2 regions of the Paraburkholderia nemoris genome follow, and region 2 is predicted to be linked to the other one. Evidence: riboswitches for the same ligand, from Rfam matches in the RefSeq annotation. Region 2 holds a riboswitch; the other holds the start of a gene.
What was found. Region 2 has a riboswitch for cobalamin ahead of cobA (uroporphyrinogen-III C-methyltransferase). Riboswitches for the same ligand answer to the same signal wherever they lie in the genome.
Positions count from the first base shown of each region.

Region 1: it holds a riboswitch for cobalamin, as region 2 does, so the genes downstream of both, KHO33_RS04540 (CbtB domain-containing protein) here and cobA (uroporphyrinogen-III C-methyltransferase) in region 2, are expected to answer to the same signal.

Region 1 covers NZ_CAJNBO010000002.1:421,692-429,317, forward strand. The annotation lists gene KHO33_RS04510 (porin) at 1-676, shown strand, start outside; gene KHO33_RS04515 (alpha/beta hydrolase) at 753-1,829, shown strand; gene KHO33_RS04520 (MFS transporter) at 1,826-3,184, shown strand; gene KHO33_RS04525 (alpha/beta hydrolase) at 3,241-4,251, shown strand; gene KHO33_RS04530 (hypothetical protein) at 4,297-4,737, shown strand; gene KHO33_RS04535 (histidine phosphatase family protein) at 4,775-5,389, opposite strand; adenosylcobalamin (AdoCbl) riboswitch at 5,485-5,572, shown strand; gene KHO33_RS04540 (CbtB domain-containing protein) at 5,626-5,847, shown strand; gene KHO33_RS04545 (CbtA family protein) at 5,859-6,605, shown strand; gene KHO33_RS04550 (ABC transporter substrate-binding protein) at 6,985-7,626, shown strand, end outside.
Region 2 covers NZ_CAJNBO010000013.1:3,014-10,639, reverse strand. The annotation lists gene cobO (cob(I)yrinic acid a,c-diamide adenosyltransferase) at 1-119, opposite strand, end outside; gene KHO33_RS42810 (cobalamin biosynthesis protein) at 116-628, opposite strand; partial or broken gene cobA (uroporphyrinogen-III C-methyltransferase) at 662-1,384, opposite strand; cobalamin riboswitch at 1,609-1,836, opposite strand; cobalamin riboswitch at 1,916-2,188, shown strand; gene cobW (cobalamin biosynthesis protein CobW) at 2,373-3,473, shown strand; gene cobN (cobaltochelatase subunit CobN) at 3,480-7,280, shown strand; gene KHO33_RS20705 (ATP-binding protein) at 7,277-7,626, shown strand, end outside.

The sequences.
Region 1 (7,626 bases), on a different contig from region 2:
GTACGACCCGATGGTGTTCGGCCAGCAGTACACGTGGATGCCGACCACCGGCTCCGCGGACGGCTTCTCGTTCAAGGCGCGCGTGAACAACTCGGTCAAGTATGTGGGCCGTTTCGGCGGCTTGACGGCGACGGCGGACTACAGCTTCGGCGGCACGGCGGATTCGTTTCAAAGCAGCGCGGCCTACGGCGGCGCGCTCGATTACGACAGCGGCAGCTTTGCCGCAGCGGTGGCTTACGACTACCGCAACGGCGCCATCAATTCGACCGGCATGTGGACCAAGTCGCGCAACTGGAGCGCGTCGGCGCGCGAGCAAATTGGCGACGTAACCGTCATGGGCGGCTACGAGCACTATCTGTTCAACCCGACCAAAGGCAAGACGGTGTCGTCGGCGTTGTGGTTCGGCGGCGTGCGCTATCTGATCGCACCGACGTTCCGCTTGACGGCCGCCGCGTATTACCAGAGCAACAAGGCGGACAACGTATCGAACTCGTTGATGGGTGTGCTCGGTGCGGACTATATTCTGTCGAAGCGAACCGATGTGTACGCAACCGTTGCGTACGCCGCTTCCACGCGCTATGCCAACGATCAGTACACGCCGGTCGGTTTGACGAGTGACACCGCATTCGGTCCGAACCAGACGGGTGTGACGCTCGGCATTCGCCACCGGTTCTGAGTTTTTGAGCTTTTCAACGACGGATTTGACGATGCGCCGCGTTCAAGACAGTGCACGGTGATCAGGAGCAAGCTGCATGACATTCAATCTTTCACGACGTCTGGCGATGGGGTGCGCGGCAGCGGGCGCCGCCATGCTGGCAGTGCTCGCGCAACCGGCATTCGCGGTGCATGCCTACGAGTCGCATCTGAAGCCGGTGGCGACGATCTCGGATACGCGGTTTGTGATCGAGACGCCGCAAGGGCAAGCTGAATTTCCGTTGTACCTGTCGAAGGATTGGAGCGTCGCGCAACCGCAGGTGACGCGTGCGGTGATCGTGATTCACGGCAAACTGCGCAACGCGGACGTGTATTTCCGCACCGCGCAGAATGCACGCGATTCTGCTCATGCGGATCCCGATAGCACACTTCTGATCGCGCCGCAGTTCCTCGCCACGCTCGACACGCGTGTGCATAACGAACCGGCCGACCTGCTGCGCTGGACCGGCGACGCGTGGATGGGTGGCGAAGCGGCGCGTGCGCCGCAGCCCATCAGTTCGTATGCAGTGCTCGACGCGATCGTCACGCGCCTTGCGGATCGCAAGCTGTTTCCGAATCTGCGGCACGTCGTGTTCGCGGGGCACTCAGGTGGTGGCCAGGTCGTGCAGCGCTACGCGGTGGCGGCGCATAACATCGACGTGCTGACGAATGAAGGCATCGACGTGCGCTACGTGGTGGCGAGCCCGTCGACGTATGCGTATTTCGATGCACAACGGCCGAATGCGCAAGGTGTAGCGGCGCCGTTCGACGCCGCGCAATGCGCCGACTTCAATCAATGGAAATACGGCATGGACAATCGGCCGCCGTACCTCGACGATCGCTCGCCCGCACAACTCGAAGCGACTTATGCGTCGCGCCGTATTGACTACCTGGTCGGCGGCGCGGACGACGATCCGCAGCAAAGCGCGCTCGATAAAAGCTGTGCCGCCGAAGCGCAAGGTCCACAGCGTGTGGCGCGTGCAGAGGCGTATTACCGGTACATCCAGTCGCGTCATCCGGAGGGGCTGAAGCAGAGTTTTCATATCGTGCCGGGTGTGGGCCACAACGGCGCACTTATGCTGACGTCGGTCTGCGCGTTGTCGGCGATGTTCGACACCAAAGGATGCGAGCAATGAGCGGGGCGAGCTTGAATCAGCGTGACGGTGCGGCGTCCGCTACGGAGACATCGAACGGACTGAGCCCGTCGATGGTGCGGCGCGCGATCTTTGCCTCGGTGCTCGGCAACGGGCTCGAGTGGTTCGATTTTCTGATCTACGGCTACTTCGCGAAGATCATCGCGCTAGTGTTCTTTCCCGGCGGCAGCGGTTTCGTGTCGATCATGCTGACGCTCGCCACGTTCGCCGTGGGCTTTATCGTGCGGCCGATCGGCGGCATTCTGTTCGGCATCTACGCGGACCGGGCCGGGCGGCGCAAGGCGCTTTCGCTGCTGATCATTTCGATGGCGGCGAGCACGCTGTTGATGGGCCTCACGCCGGGTTATGCCAGCATCGGCATTGCGGCGCCGTTGCTTGTGGTGCTTGCGCGGCTGTTGCAAGGGCTCTCGGTGGGCGGGCAGTTCGCGACGGCATCGGCGATGCTGGTCGAGTACGCGCCGCCGCACAAGAAGATGTTCTACGGCAGCTTCAATATGTCGGCGCAGGCGTTCGCGTTGCTGCTTTCGTCAGGCGTCGGTTATCTGCTGACCACGCAGTTCACGCATGAGCAACTGGTGGCATGGGGCTGGCGCCTGCCGTTTCTGTTCGGCGCGTTGGCGGGGCCGTTCGGTTTCTACATCCGGCATCGCGTGGCGGAATCGCCTGAGTTCGAGCGCTTGCTCGATCAAAAGGACAAGCCGCCGCGCGTTACGGTGCGCCAGTTCTTCCGCGAGAACGGCGACGCGGCGATTTGCGCGATGGGCGTGATCATCATCGGCGCGGCGACCAATTATGTGTGGCACTCGTATCTGTCGGTGTATGTCGAGCGTCAATTGCATCTGCCGCTGTCCACTGCGCTGCTCGGCGCGTTCGTGTCGGGCGTGCTGAATCTGTTCCTGTTTCCGCTGTCCGGCAAGCTCGCCGATCGTTATGGCGCGTACCGGCTGTTCTATCCGATCGTGATCACGTGGATGGTGTGCGTGTATCCGCTGTATCACTTCGTCGTGACGAATCCGACGCCGGGGCATCTGTTCATCGCGCAGATGGTCGCGACGGTGGTCCTCGCCGCCATGTCCGGTTCGCACCCCGGCATGCTCGCGACGCTGTTTCCGGTGCGCAACCGTTCGGCGGGCGTGGCGCTCTCGTACAACATTGCGGTGACGCTGTTCGGCGGCATGGCGCCGCTCACCATCACCGCCCTGACGCATCTGACCGGCAGCAGTCTGACGCCGGCGTTCTACCTGATTTTTGCCGGTTTCGTGTCGCTCGCGATGGTGTATTTCACGCGCTCGGGACGTGAGCCGGGCGGTGCAACGGCGAAGTTCGTCACGCGTTAACCGCCACTAGCCAGCGCCCCTAGCCAGACTGATTAGATGACCCACGAGCTTATTGCATGACCCAGCCTTTGATTACAGATGACGAACGCGCGCCGAATGAACGTCCGGTTGCCGTCGTCGCCAGCCGGCATCTGAGTGTCGCGACGCCTGCGGGCAGCGGCACGGTGCCGGTGTTCGCGAACGGCGACTGGCTTGCGCCGACGCATGACGTCAAGCGTGCCGTGATTCTGATTCACGGACGCCTGCGCAATGCGGATACGTACTTCAATCTTGCGGAGCGTGCCTGCGCACTGGCTGGTGGCGATGCAGCCGATACGCTGCTGATCGTGCCGCAGTTCCTCGCGAGTGCTGACGTTGGCGCGCATGCGTTACCGCCATCCACGTTGCATTGGGAATGGACTGGCTGGATGGGCGGCGACAACGCCAAAGGTCCGGCGCCGCTCAGTTCGTTCGATGTGCTCGACGCCATTCTGCAGACGCTGGCGTCGCGCGAGCAGTTTGCGTCGCTGACCGAGGTGGTGATCGCCGGGCATTCGGGCGGTGGCCAGGTGGTGCAGCGCTACGCCGTGGTGACGCGGGGTGAGGCGCCGCTCGTCGCGCGCGGAATTGCAGTGCGCTATGTGGTCGCGAATCCATCGTCGTATGTGTACTTCGATGCGATGCGGCCGACAGCATCAGGTGAATTCGTGGCGTTCGATGCGACGGCATGTCCGTCGTTCAATCGCTGGAAGTATGGGCTCGAAGATTTGCCGGCCTATGCTTCGAGTGGCGGGGAGGCTGGCTCGGCTGATGCGCTCGAATCGCGCTATGCGCGTCGTGACGTCACCGTGCTGCTCGGCGGTGCGGATTGCGATCCGCAGCATCCGGCACTCGACCGTTCATGCGCGGCGCAGACGCAAGGCGAGCATCGGCTGGGACGCGGACTGGCTTACTCGCGCTATATGGCGTTGAGGTGTCCGGAAGCGGCGGCGAAGCATCGTACGTTTGTGATCGACGGCGTCGGGCACGACGCGAACGGGATTTTTGCATCGGCGCAGGGGCTGGCGGCCTTGTTCGGCAAGGCATGAACCGTGCTACTGCGATAAGGCCAGCTTTCAAAGGACTGTGCCGACATGAACAAGACCCGAATCCTCGCGGCCGCGATCGCCGCTGTATCGCTTGGCGCCTTGCTGCCGTGCAGCGCCAATGCCGACGATGCGCCTAGCCCATGTGCGTCGCTCAAACGGATCGTCGCAGCGGCGCCGGACGGTCTGGCTTCGCTCACACCGGAAGACGGCAAGGGCGTTGCGCAACCCTACGGCGATGACGCCCAATGTTCGGCGAGCCGTGGGAGTTATCAATGCACGTGGACGCCGCATCACGATGCCGGTTCGAGCACGGATGCACTGCAGGGTGTCGCGGCGGACATCGCATCGTGCCTGCCCGACGCGACGCATGATCAGAATTCACCGGGTCGTCAGCATTTTTATCTAGGCACGCGTGCCAAACGGACTGATATCACGTTGACGCGGGCTGATTCGAGCAAGTTGCGGCTGGTTGTATCGGGCAAGTGAGTGGGCACATGCGTTTCGGGCTGTCCGCGTGCGGCCGTTATCGCGACGCCGGCCACCATGTCCAGCCGCGTCGCGAGCGTCGCAACTCGACCATCGAGAGCGGCGCGATTTCGATGCGCGGAAACACGGCCGGTGACGCGCCGAGCGCATGAACGATCGCGGCCCGGATCACGGAAGCGTGCGTGACGGCGACCACGTTTTGCGTGTTGCCCGGTATGACGCCCTCGCTCAACGCACCGTTTAGCGTGTCGAGCCACTGTCCCACCCGCTTCACGAGTTGACTGAACGACTCGCCGCCGTGTGCGGCTGCGTCAGGATCATGTGTCCACGCGGCGAGGTCGTCCGGTGCTTCGACCGCGAGATCGGCAAGGCGACGGCCATGCCACAGGCCGTAGTCCATATCTGCCAGCCCCTCGTCGGCTGATGCGCCCGGGGCCGATGCCGCGGCACCGAGCCCCAAGGCCGACGCCGTCTCGCGCGCACAAACGGCAGGGCTGACGAAAACCGCCGCGTCATCCGGAATCGACAGACGCGTTCGTGCGGCGGCTGCTTCGGCGAGGCCGCGTGCGTCGAGTGGGTCGTCGGCGGGGAAGCGGCCCGCGCGCATCGCTGCGGTCGATGCGTGGCTGATCAGTAACAGCCGTATGTCCATTCAGTTGATTTCCATAAAGACCGGCCTAAAGCGGGACGCCGCGTGCATGCTTTGCATTGCCGGGAGGCAAAGTTTAGCGCGTAGAATAGCGTCACTGCGAAGCACGGAAGCCGGTGAGAGCCCGGCGCGGTCGCGCCACTGTAATCGGCATTCATGAGCCGAAAGCCAGACCTGAGCTTCGCACCATCCCTCTTCAATCGACTATCGGGGCGCGTTACCCCCAGGAGATGTCCATTATGTCCAACGCTGTTTTCGATTCCACGACACAGCCTGTCGCCCAACCTACGCCGATTCCGCTGCGTGAACTGCTGCCTTGGGTCGTGTTCGGCGGCTTGCTGCTGTTGCTCGCGCTGTATTTCGTTGGTGCGGAACAGGGCGCCACGTCGCTGGTGCCCGGCATGTATGTGCACGAATTCGTGCACGACGGCCGCCATCTGCTCGGCTTTCCCTGCCACTAACGGAGTCGAACATGGTCGGTAAATTGTTGGTACGCGGGATGCTTGCAGGCATCGCCGCGGGATTGCTCACGTTCGGCTTCGCGAGATTAGTGGGCGAGCCGCAGGTCGATCAGGCGATTTCCTTCGAGGAAAAGGCCGACGCCGCCAAAGGCGAAGCGCCCGAACCCGAACTGGTGAGCCGCGGCACCCAGGCCGGCCTCGGACTGTTGACGGGCGTGGTGACGTACGGCGCCGCGTTCGGCGGGCTGTTCTCGCTGGTGTTCGCGTATGCATATGGCCGCGTCGGCACGCTGAGTGCGCGCGCGTTGTCCGCATGGCTCGCACTTGGCGCGTTTATCACGCTGGTGATTGTCCCGAACATCAAGTACCCGGCGAATCCACCCTCGGTGGGCGACCCCGAGACGATCGGGATGCGGACCGGCTTGTTCTTCCTGATGATTGCGATCTCGTTGGCGGCAATGGTGTTTTCGCTGAAGGTTCGACGCCGCGCGGCGCTGAAGCTGGGCGCGTGGAATGGCTCGATCGTGGCGGGCGTGGTGTTCGTTGCGATCATTGCTGCCGTGCAACTGTCGATGCCGACGATCAACGAAGTGCCGGCGGCTTTCCCGGCAGTGCTGTTGTGGAAATTCCGCGTCGCGGCCATCGGCATGCAGGTGATTATGTGGACGACCGCTGGGCTGCTGTTCGGCGCCCTCGTTGAGCGAAGCAAATTGCTGGCGCCCGCGAGCCGCAGCGCCGCGAAGTCCGCTTACCTTTGATGTGAACGGCGTGACCGCGCGAGCCGCGGTCACGCCGACGTGCAGCGCGAGAGAAGCCAAATACATCAAGTACTTGGCGCGTTTGCCGGAATGTTATCCACAGGCTTGTGAACGTTTTCTGTGGATAAGCCACCCCTCTGCAATGCGCGGCTCCGCGCCAACCGTGTAGGCGATCATCGCTGCGTCCCCCCGCGCCGCAAGCAACAAACCGATCTGCGTCAAGCACTTAGGTACGATGCCCCGCTGTTATCAACAACCCTATGAACATTTTCTGTGGACAAGTTCCATAGCCGCATAACGTTATGCGAATCGCTTGGTTGCCCGAAGCCGGGGCAAATCCGACACTCACTCCAATCTCAAGCAAACCGAGCCTGGAGCCATGTCGAACACATCAAGCTTGCGCCCATCATGGGCCACTCACTTCGCGGCACTTCTGCTGCTGGCCGCATCGGCACTAACGACGACAACGGCCATCGCCGCGCCACCTTCGGGCGATCCGATCCTGATAGGCGTCAGCGGCCCGCTGACCGGCCAGAACGCTCAGTACGGCGCGCAATGGAAAGCCGGTTTCGATCTTGCATTGGATGAGATCAACAGCCACAACGGCATCAACGGCCGTCCGCTGAACTACGTCTTCGAGGACAGCCAGAGCGACCCACGCCAGTCCATCACGATCGCGCAGAAATTCGTCAACGACCCGCGCATCCTGATCGAACTCGGCGACTTCTCGAGTCCGGCTTCGATGGCGGCGTCGCCGATTTATCAGCATGCCGGCCTCGTGCAACTCGGCTTCACCAACTCGCATCCTGACTTCACCAAAGGCGGCGACTACATCTGGAGCCCATCGGTCAGCCAGGCCGACGCGCAGCCGCTGCTTGCCGACCTCGCCGTGAAAACGCTCGGCCTCAAGCGCATCGCCGTGCTCTATCTGAACACCGACTGGGGACGCACCAGCAAGGACGTCTTCGTCAAAGCCGCCAATGAACGTGGCGCGCAAGTCGTTGCGGCCGAAGGCTATCAG
Region 2 (7,626 bases):
CCGGTGCCGGTATTGACGATCAGCAGACCTTTTTCGACGGTGGCGCTGGCCTGCTTTTTCTCGTGGCCCTCGCGCCGGCGTTCGGTCATGCGTTGATGCGATTCGGGATCGGTTTTCATGGACGGTCCTGTTCTTGAGTGTCGGTGTTTGTGTGGTCGCGGGCGGGGCGAGCGGTGGTCGATGCGATTGCGACCGTGACGCCGGCGTGTACGGTTTTGCGCACGAGTAGCCGTGCGTTGGCGGTATCGGCTGCAAACGAGGCAACTGGGGTCATTGAGCCAATTGGCGCATGGGCTGCGTCAGGCGCGCGGGCCGCATCAGATTCGGCTGCCGCAGCGAGCAACGCACACGGCTCGCAGACGCCATCTACGCCGAGATGCTCACGCGTGGCCGCCGACGGATCCTCCACGGAGATCGCCGCAATCTGCTCGCGGCTGAACAGTTTCAGCGGCAGCGCATGACTTGCGCAAAATTCGAGCAGACCGGTTTCGTGGGCTTTGACGTCAACCGAGGCGATCATGCTGATTTCGTCGAATGAATGCGAGCCGAGCGTGGCACGGACAGCCGTTTCGATTTCCTCGGCGGAGCTGTGCAAACGACAACCGATGCCGACGGTTAGCGTTTTCATTGCGCGTCCGTAAGGTTCGCTGCCGACATTCACCGCATCCCGCGCCAAAGCCAGCGACGCCACGCCACCGATCACCACGATCGCCGGCGAGCCGAGTCCAGCGCGCGAGACTGTATCCGCGAACTCCCCGAGCCGCGAGAGCGCATGCCGTTGCTCGGGGCGCGTGGCCGATTCGATCGCTGCGCACGGCGTATCGGCGCTCATCCCGGCCGCGAGCAATGCGTCGACGATTTCGTTCAGTCGCCGCATGCCCATGTAAATCACCAGCGTCATTCGCGTAGCGACGAGCGCGGCCCAGTCCGGCTCGCCGCTGCCGGCGCCGTGTCCGGTGACGAACACCACGCCTTGCGCGTGATCGCGATGCGTCACAGGAATGCCGATTGCCGCGGGCGCCGCAATCCCGGCGGTGATGCCATTGATCACGTCCACGCTGATGCCCGCGGCATGCAGCGCCTCTTGTTCTTCGCCGCCACGACCGAACACGAACGGATCACCGCCTTTCAAACGGGCGACGCTGCGTCCCGCCTGCAGATGCTCGAGCATTTGCGCGACGATGCCGGCCTGCGGCGTCGACGGATGCCCGCCACGTTTGCCGACATACACGACCAGCGCGTCGGCGCGCGCGAACTGCAGTACTTCAGGATTCACCAGATCGTCGACCAGCACCACGTCGGCCTGTGCCAACGCGCGTGTCGCCTTGAGCGTCATCAGTTCGACGTCGCCGGGGCCGGCGCCGATCAGCCAGGCGCGGCTCATCGCGGCGTGCATGGCGCGTGCCATGTCGTGACAAACGAGAGCGGACGAGGCGCGAAGATGCCGGAGGCGGCAGAAATTGAGGTCATGCGGTGCTACAGATTACGCGCAACGAGAAACGCCGCTCGCCGCGCTTCCCACAGGAAAACGCCAACGGCCGCGCCACGTCGTGCTTCAGCGCCTTCACATCCGTCCCTCGCGGATTCCGGCGGCCGGCAGCGTGACGTTCGCTGCCTCCGCGTCTGGCCGGTATCCGGGCTGGCGGCCTCATGCGTTTTGCCTTCCCGTCCGGATTCGTCGGACAGTGGCATCAAAAACGCATGCGCGATGCGAAAGCACCGCAGGTCGCTTACCGTTGCGGGGACAGCACAGGTTGAGCGCAGCGAGCGCGGCCTGTTTCCCGTTTAACTGCACATGCGAACGCATATGCGGGCACCAAACGCGCGCATACGATAGCACATGGCAGGCCGCGCCGGCACTGTGGAAAGGCCTTGCCGAAGCCCGCGTTTCCTTGACGGCACGGGGCGCTCGGCCTAAACTCGCACGCACTTTGGTGCTCGTGTGCGCGCTCGTGCGCATGCAGTTAAACGGGAAACAGGGTGCCCACCTGCAATGGACCGGGTCAACCTGTGCTGCCCCCGCAACGGTAAGCGAAAAGCGGTGCGTTCCTGAGCGCCGCGGAGCCGGCTTCGATGTCCACGCGCAAGGCCGCGTCGGCATATAACCACTGGGCGAGAAACCACTCGTCCGGGAAGGGGAAGCGGCGCTTTCGCCAGCCCGGATACCGGCCAGACTACGAAGAACGACCATCGCGGGGATGCGGTGGCGCGTTCATGACCTCATTCTCGTTTCCAGTTTTCGGTTGCCTCGGCAACGCCGTTGTTCGTCCCCGTGTTTTGTTAATGTCGTGGTTTGGGGTATGTGCCCCGTTTGCCCGGCCTATACACGATGCCTCGGCGTGCACGAGCAACTCCTACGGATGGACCTCACGATGCAAACTCAAATGCGCAAGATCCCCGTCACCATCGTCACGGGCTTTCTCGGCAGCGGCAAGACCACGCTGCTGCGGCACATTCTTCAGCATGCGGGCGGCAAGCGCATCGCGGTGATCGTCAACGAGTTCGGCGAACTCGGCATCGACGGGGAAATCCTCAAGGGTTGCGGCATCGGCTGCGATGAAAACGGCGTCGAGACCGAAGGGCAACTGTATGAACTCGCGAACGGCTGCCTGTGCTGCACCGTGCAGGAAGAGTTTTTCCCGGTGATGGAAAAGCTCGTGGAGCGCCGTGAGCAGATCGATCACGTGCTGATCGAGACGTCCGGTCTCGCCTTGCCGAAGCCGCTCGTGCAGGCGTTCAACTGGCCGCAGATCAAGAATAGCTTTACCGTCGACGCGGTTGTCACCGTGGTCGACGGCCCGGCTGCGGCGAGCGGTCAGTTCGCCGACAACCCGGTCGCCGTGGATGCGCAACGCAAGGCCGATCCGAATCTCGATCACGAATCGCCGCTGCACGAATTGTTCGAAGATCAATTGTCGGCGGCCGATCTGGTAATTCTGAACAAAACGGATCTGCTCGACGAAGCGCGTCAAGCTGCTGTCGAAACCGTTATCCGCGAAGAAATTCCGCCGCAAGTGAAGATCGTGCGCGCACAGATGGGTCAACTTGATCTGCATACGCTGCTGGGCCTCGAAGCGGCCTCGGAAGAAACAATCCATCTACGCCACGACCATCACGGTTCGGCCGAAGACGCTGATCATCACCACGACGAGTTCGATTCGGTTGTCGTGCACGCGAATGTTTTGTCGCGCGAAGCCGTGATCGCCGCGTTGCAAGGGCTCGTCGAAACCAACACGATTTATCGCGTCAAAGGTTTCGCGGCGCTGCCGGGCGCGGCGATGCGTCTGGTTATCCAGGGCGTGGGCCGTCGTTTCGATAGTTACTTCGACCGGCGCTGGCAAGCGGGTGAAACCGGCGCAGATCAACAAAGCCGCTTTGTGCTGATCGGCGAAGACCTCGACCAGGCCGCGCTGCAACAGGCATTCGACGCCGCGTTGGGCACCGTGGCGAGCGCCCAGCCGCAGCAGGCGTAACCGGTCATGCATCTGCTGCGCACCACGCCGGGCGGTTTTGTCGACGATACCCAGGGCGTGATCCGGATCGATCAGCAGCCCGCCGATATCGTGGTGCTCAGCTCCGCGGATACCACGCTATCGTTGCTCGCGAGCGTGTTTCCTCGCTTGGGCGAGGGCTTTCCGAGCGTGCGGCTTGCGAACGTCACGTATTTGCGGCAACCGGCTTCGGTCGATTTCTATGTCGAAGACGTGTTGCAGCATGCGCGTGTCGTGGTGGTCGATCATCTCGGCGGCGAGGCATACTGGCCGTACGGCATCGAACAGGTGGTCGCCCTCGCCGAGCGCAAGCAGCAGACGCTCGCGATGTTCTCCGGCGATCTGCAGGAAGACCCGAATCTGCTCGCGCGCAGCACCGCTGACGCCGATCTGTGCCATCAGCTATGGCGCTATCTGCGTGAAGGCGGACCGCAGAATGCCGAGGCGTTCCTGCGGTTTATCGCGTACCGCTCGCTTGGCTGGGGGCGCGAGCCTGCGCTGCCGCGCGCGTTGCCTGCCGCGACGCTTTACCATCCCGAACGCGACACGCCGACCATTGCCGACTGGCAGGCGCGCTGGCTTGATGACGCGCCGGTCGCTGCGATTCTGTTCTACAAGGCGCATTTGCAGGCGGCCAACACAGCGGTGTTCGACGCCCTGATCGATGCACTCGAAGCACAAGGCCTGAATCCGTTGCCGATCGCGATTACCTCGCTCAAAGATGCGATGAGCCGCGACGTCGTACAGCAGTTGTGCGCGCAACATGATGTCGCGCTGGTGCTGAATACAACCGCATTCGCCGCGTCTGCTATCGACGACCCCGAGCCGCTTGCGCTCGCCGGCGACGCGCCGGTGCTGCAGGCGATCCTGAGCGGCGGTAATCGTGAAGATTGGGTTAAGGACAATCAGGGTCTCAATTCGCGCGATATCGCCATGCATATCGCGCTGCCGGAAGTGGACGGCCGCATCATCACGCGGGCGATCAGTTTCAAGGGGCTCGCCTATCGTTGCCCGCATACCGAAGTCGATGTGGTCCGCTACCAACCGGACCTCGAACGCGTCGGCTTTCTGGCCGAATTGAGCCGCCGCTGGTGCCGTCTGCGCACGCTCGATAACGCGGACAAGAAACTCGCGCTGATCCTCGCCAACTATCCGATGAGCGAAGGGCGTATCGGCAATGGCGTGGGGCTCGATACGCCGGCCTCGGTGGTCGGCCTGCTTGCCATGTTGCGCGATGAGGGATATCGCGTCGCCGAGCTGCCCGCCGACGGCGACGCGCTGTTGAAGAAGCTGACAGAAGGCGTGACCAACGATCCGGTCGTGCGCGATTTGCGGCCTGCGTTGCAAAGCCTCGCGCTCGACGACTATCTTGTGTACTTCAACGCGTTGCCGGCGGAAGCTCGCAATGCGCTGAACGCGCGTTGGGGCTCGCCCGAGCAGGATCCAACGTTGCGGCGCGGCCGTTTCATGATCGCGGGCTGGCGTTGTGGGCAAGTGTTCGTTGGCATTCAACCTTCGCGTTCGCGCGAGCAGGGCGACTACGCGAGCTATCACGACGCCGAACTCGTGCCGCCGCACGCCTATCTGGCCTTCTATTTCTGGCTGCGTCATCAGTTTGGCATCGACGCGGTCGTGCATGTCGGCAAGCACGGGAATCTCGAATGGCTGCCGGGCAAGAGCGTCGCGTTGAGCGATGCGTGCTGGCCCGATCTGATTCTCGGTCCGATGCCGCATCTGTATCCGTTCATCGTCAACGATCCGGGCGAGGGCAGTCAGGCGAAACGTCGCGCGCAGGCCGTTATCATCGATCACCTGATGCCGCCGCTTACGCGCGCGGAAAGTTACGGGCCGTTGCAGGACCTCGAGCGCCAGGTCGACGAATACTATGAAGCACTGATGGTCGACCCGCGCCGTTCGAAACTGTTGAGGCGCACGATTCTCGCGACCATCGTCGAGCACAAGCTGCATGACGAGTTGAGTCTCGCGGAGCCGAACGGTCAGGACGATGAAGATGCGCTGCTGACGCGCGTCGATGCGTGGCTGTGCGAGTTGAAGGAGGCGCAGATTCGCGACGGCTTGCATACGTTCGGGCAGTCGCCTGAAGGTGTGCAGCGGCGCGATACGTTGCTGGCGCTGGGACGCTTTCCGGTCGGCGATGGCCAGGGCGGCAAGGCCGGTTTGATCGATGCGTTGGCGCGCGATCTGCTGATGGATCATCTATTCGATCCGTTGTCGGTGGATTGGGCTGCGGCGTGGGACGGCCCACGTCCTGATGTATTGCAGCGGGTGAGCGATGCGCCCTGGCGGCATTTTGGCGATACACGCGAGCGTCTGGAACTGCTGGCGGCTGAGATGTTGCGTGAAGTGTGCGGCGATGAAACGCCCGATGCGGCGCCCGCAAGCGGAACTTTGCCGCAAGCCGAACGGGTGATCGAACGTCTGCGCAACGACGTATTACCGCGGCTCGACGCCTGCGGTTCGCAGGAAATGCTGCACCTGAAGCGTGGCCTTGAGGGACGTTTCGTGCCGCCGGGGCCGAGCGGCTCGCCGTCGCGCGGACGGCCTGACGTGCTGCCTACCGGCCGCAACTTCTATTCGGTCGATACGCGCGCCGTGCCGACGCAAGCGGCATGGTCGCTCGGTTTGAAATCCGCCCAGCAGTTGATCGAGCGGCACTTGCAGGAGAAGGGCGACTATCCGAGCGCGATCGGCCTCTCGGTATGGGGCACCGCGACCATGCGCACCGGTGGTGACGATATCGCCCAGGCGCTTGCTTTACTCGGCGTGAGGCCGAAGTGGGCACCAGGCAGTCATCGCGTGACCGACTTCGAAATCATGCCGATCGAGGCTTTCGACCGGCCGCGTATCGACGTCACGTTGCGCGTATCCGGCTTTTTTCGCGATGCCTTCGCGAACGTGATGCATCTGTTCGACGCCGCCGTGCAGGCCGTGGCCGAACTCGACGAGCCCGAAGACCTGAACCCGATCCGCGCGCGCGTGCTGCGCGAACGCGACGCGCTGATTGCGCGCGGCATGGACGCCGCCGAGGCGCGCAAGCGCGCCGGCTGGCGCGTGTTCAGCGCGCGTCCCGGCGCGTATGGTGCGGGTCTGCAGGACATGATCGACTCGCAGCAATGGCAAACCGACGCCGATCTGGCGAATGCGTATCAGGCGTGGGGCGGTTACGCGTACACGCAGAAAAGCGCCGGCGAAGAAGCACGCCAGGCGTTCGGCACACGCCTCGCCGCGATGGACGTCGTGCTGCAGAACCAGGACAACCGCGAGCACGACCTGCTCGATTCGAACGATTACTACCAGTTTCAGGGTGGCATGGTCGCGGCGGTGCGCCATCTGGCGGGCAATCAACCGCAGATCTATCACGCCGATCACAGCAATCCAGCCGCGCCGCGCGTGCGCACGCTGCATGAAGAGATCGCGCGAGTGGTCCGCTCGCGCGTGGTCAATCCGAAATGGCTCGATGGCGTGAAACGCCATGGCTACAAGGGCGCCGCTGAAATCGCAGCGACGGTCGATTACCTCTACGGCTACGATGCAACCGCGCGGGTGATCGCCGATCATCAATATGCGCTCGTCACCGATGCTTATCTGAACGACGCCGACACACGCGAGTTCTTGCAGCGGCACAATCCGCACGCCATGCATTCGATCTGCGAGCGTCTGCTCGAAGCGATGCAGCGCGGTTTGTGGCAGGCACCCGGCGACTATCGCGCGCAAGTCGAACAGCATCTGCTCACGAGCGAGCAGCAGATTGAAGGAATGCAAACATGAACGCTGCGACCCAACGGTCCGCTTTTCCTTTTGCCGCGCTGATCGGCCAGACGCCATTGCAGCAGGCGCTCCTGCTCGCTGCGATCGATCCGGGTCTGGGCGGTGTGTTGGTGAGCGGGCCGCGCGGCACGGCGAAGTCGACCGCGGCGCGCGCGCTCGCCGAATTGTTGCCGGAAGGGCAATTGGTGAATTTGCCGCTCGGCGCAAGTGAAGACCGCTTGATTGGCACGCTCGATATCGAAACCGTGCTGCGCGACGGCTCGGTGCGTTTTTCGCCAGGCTTGCTCGCGAAGGCGCATCGCGGCGTGCTGTATGTCGATGAAGTGAATCTGTTGCCCGACGCGCT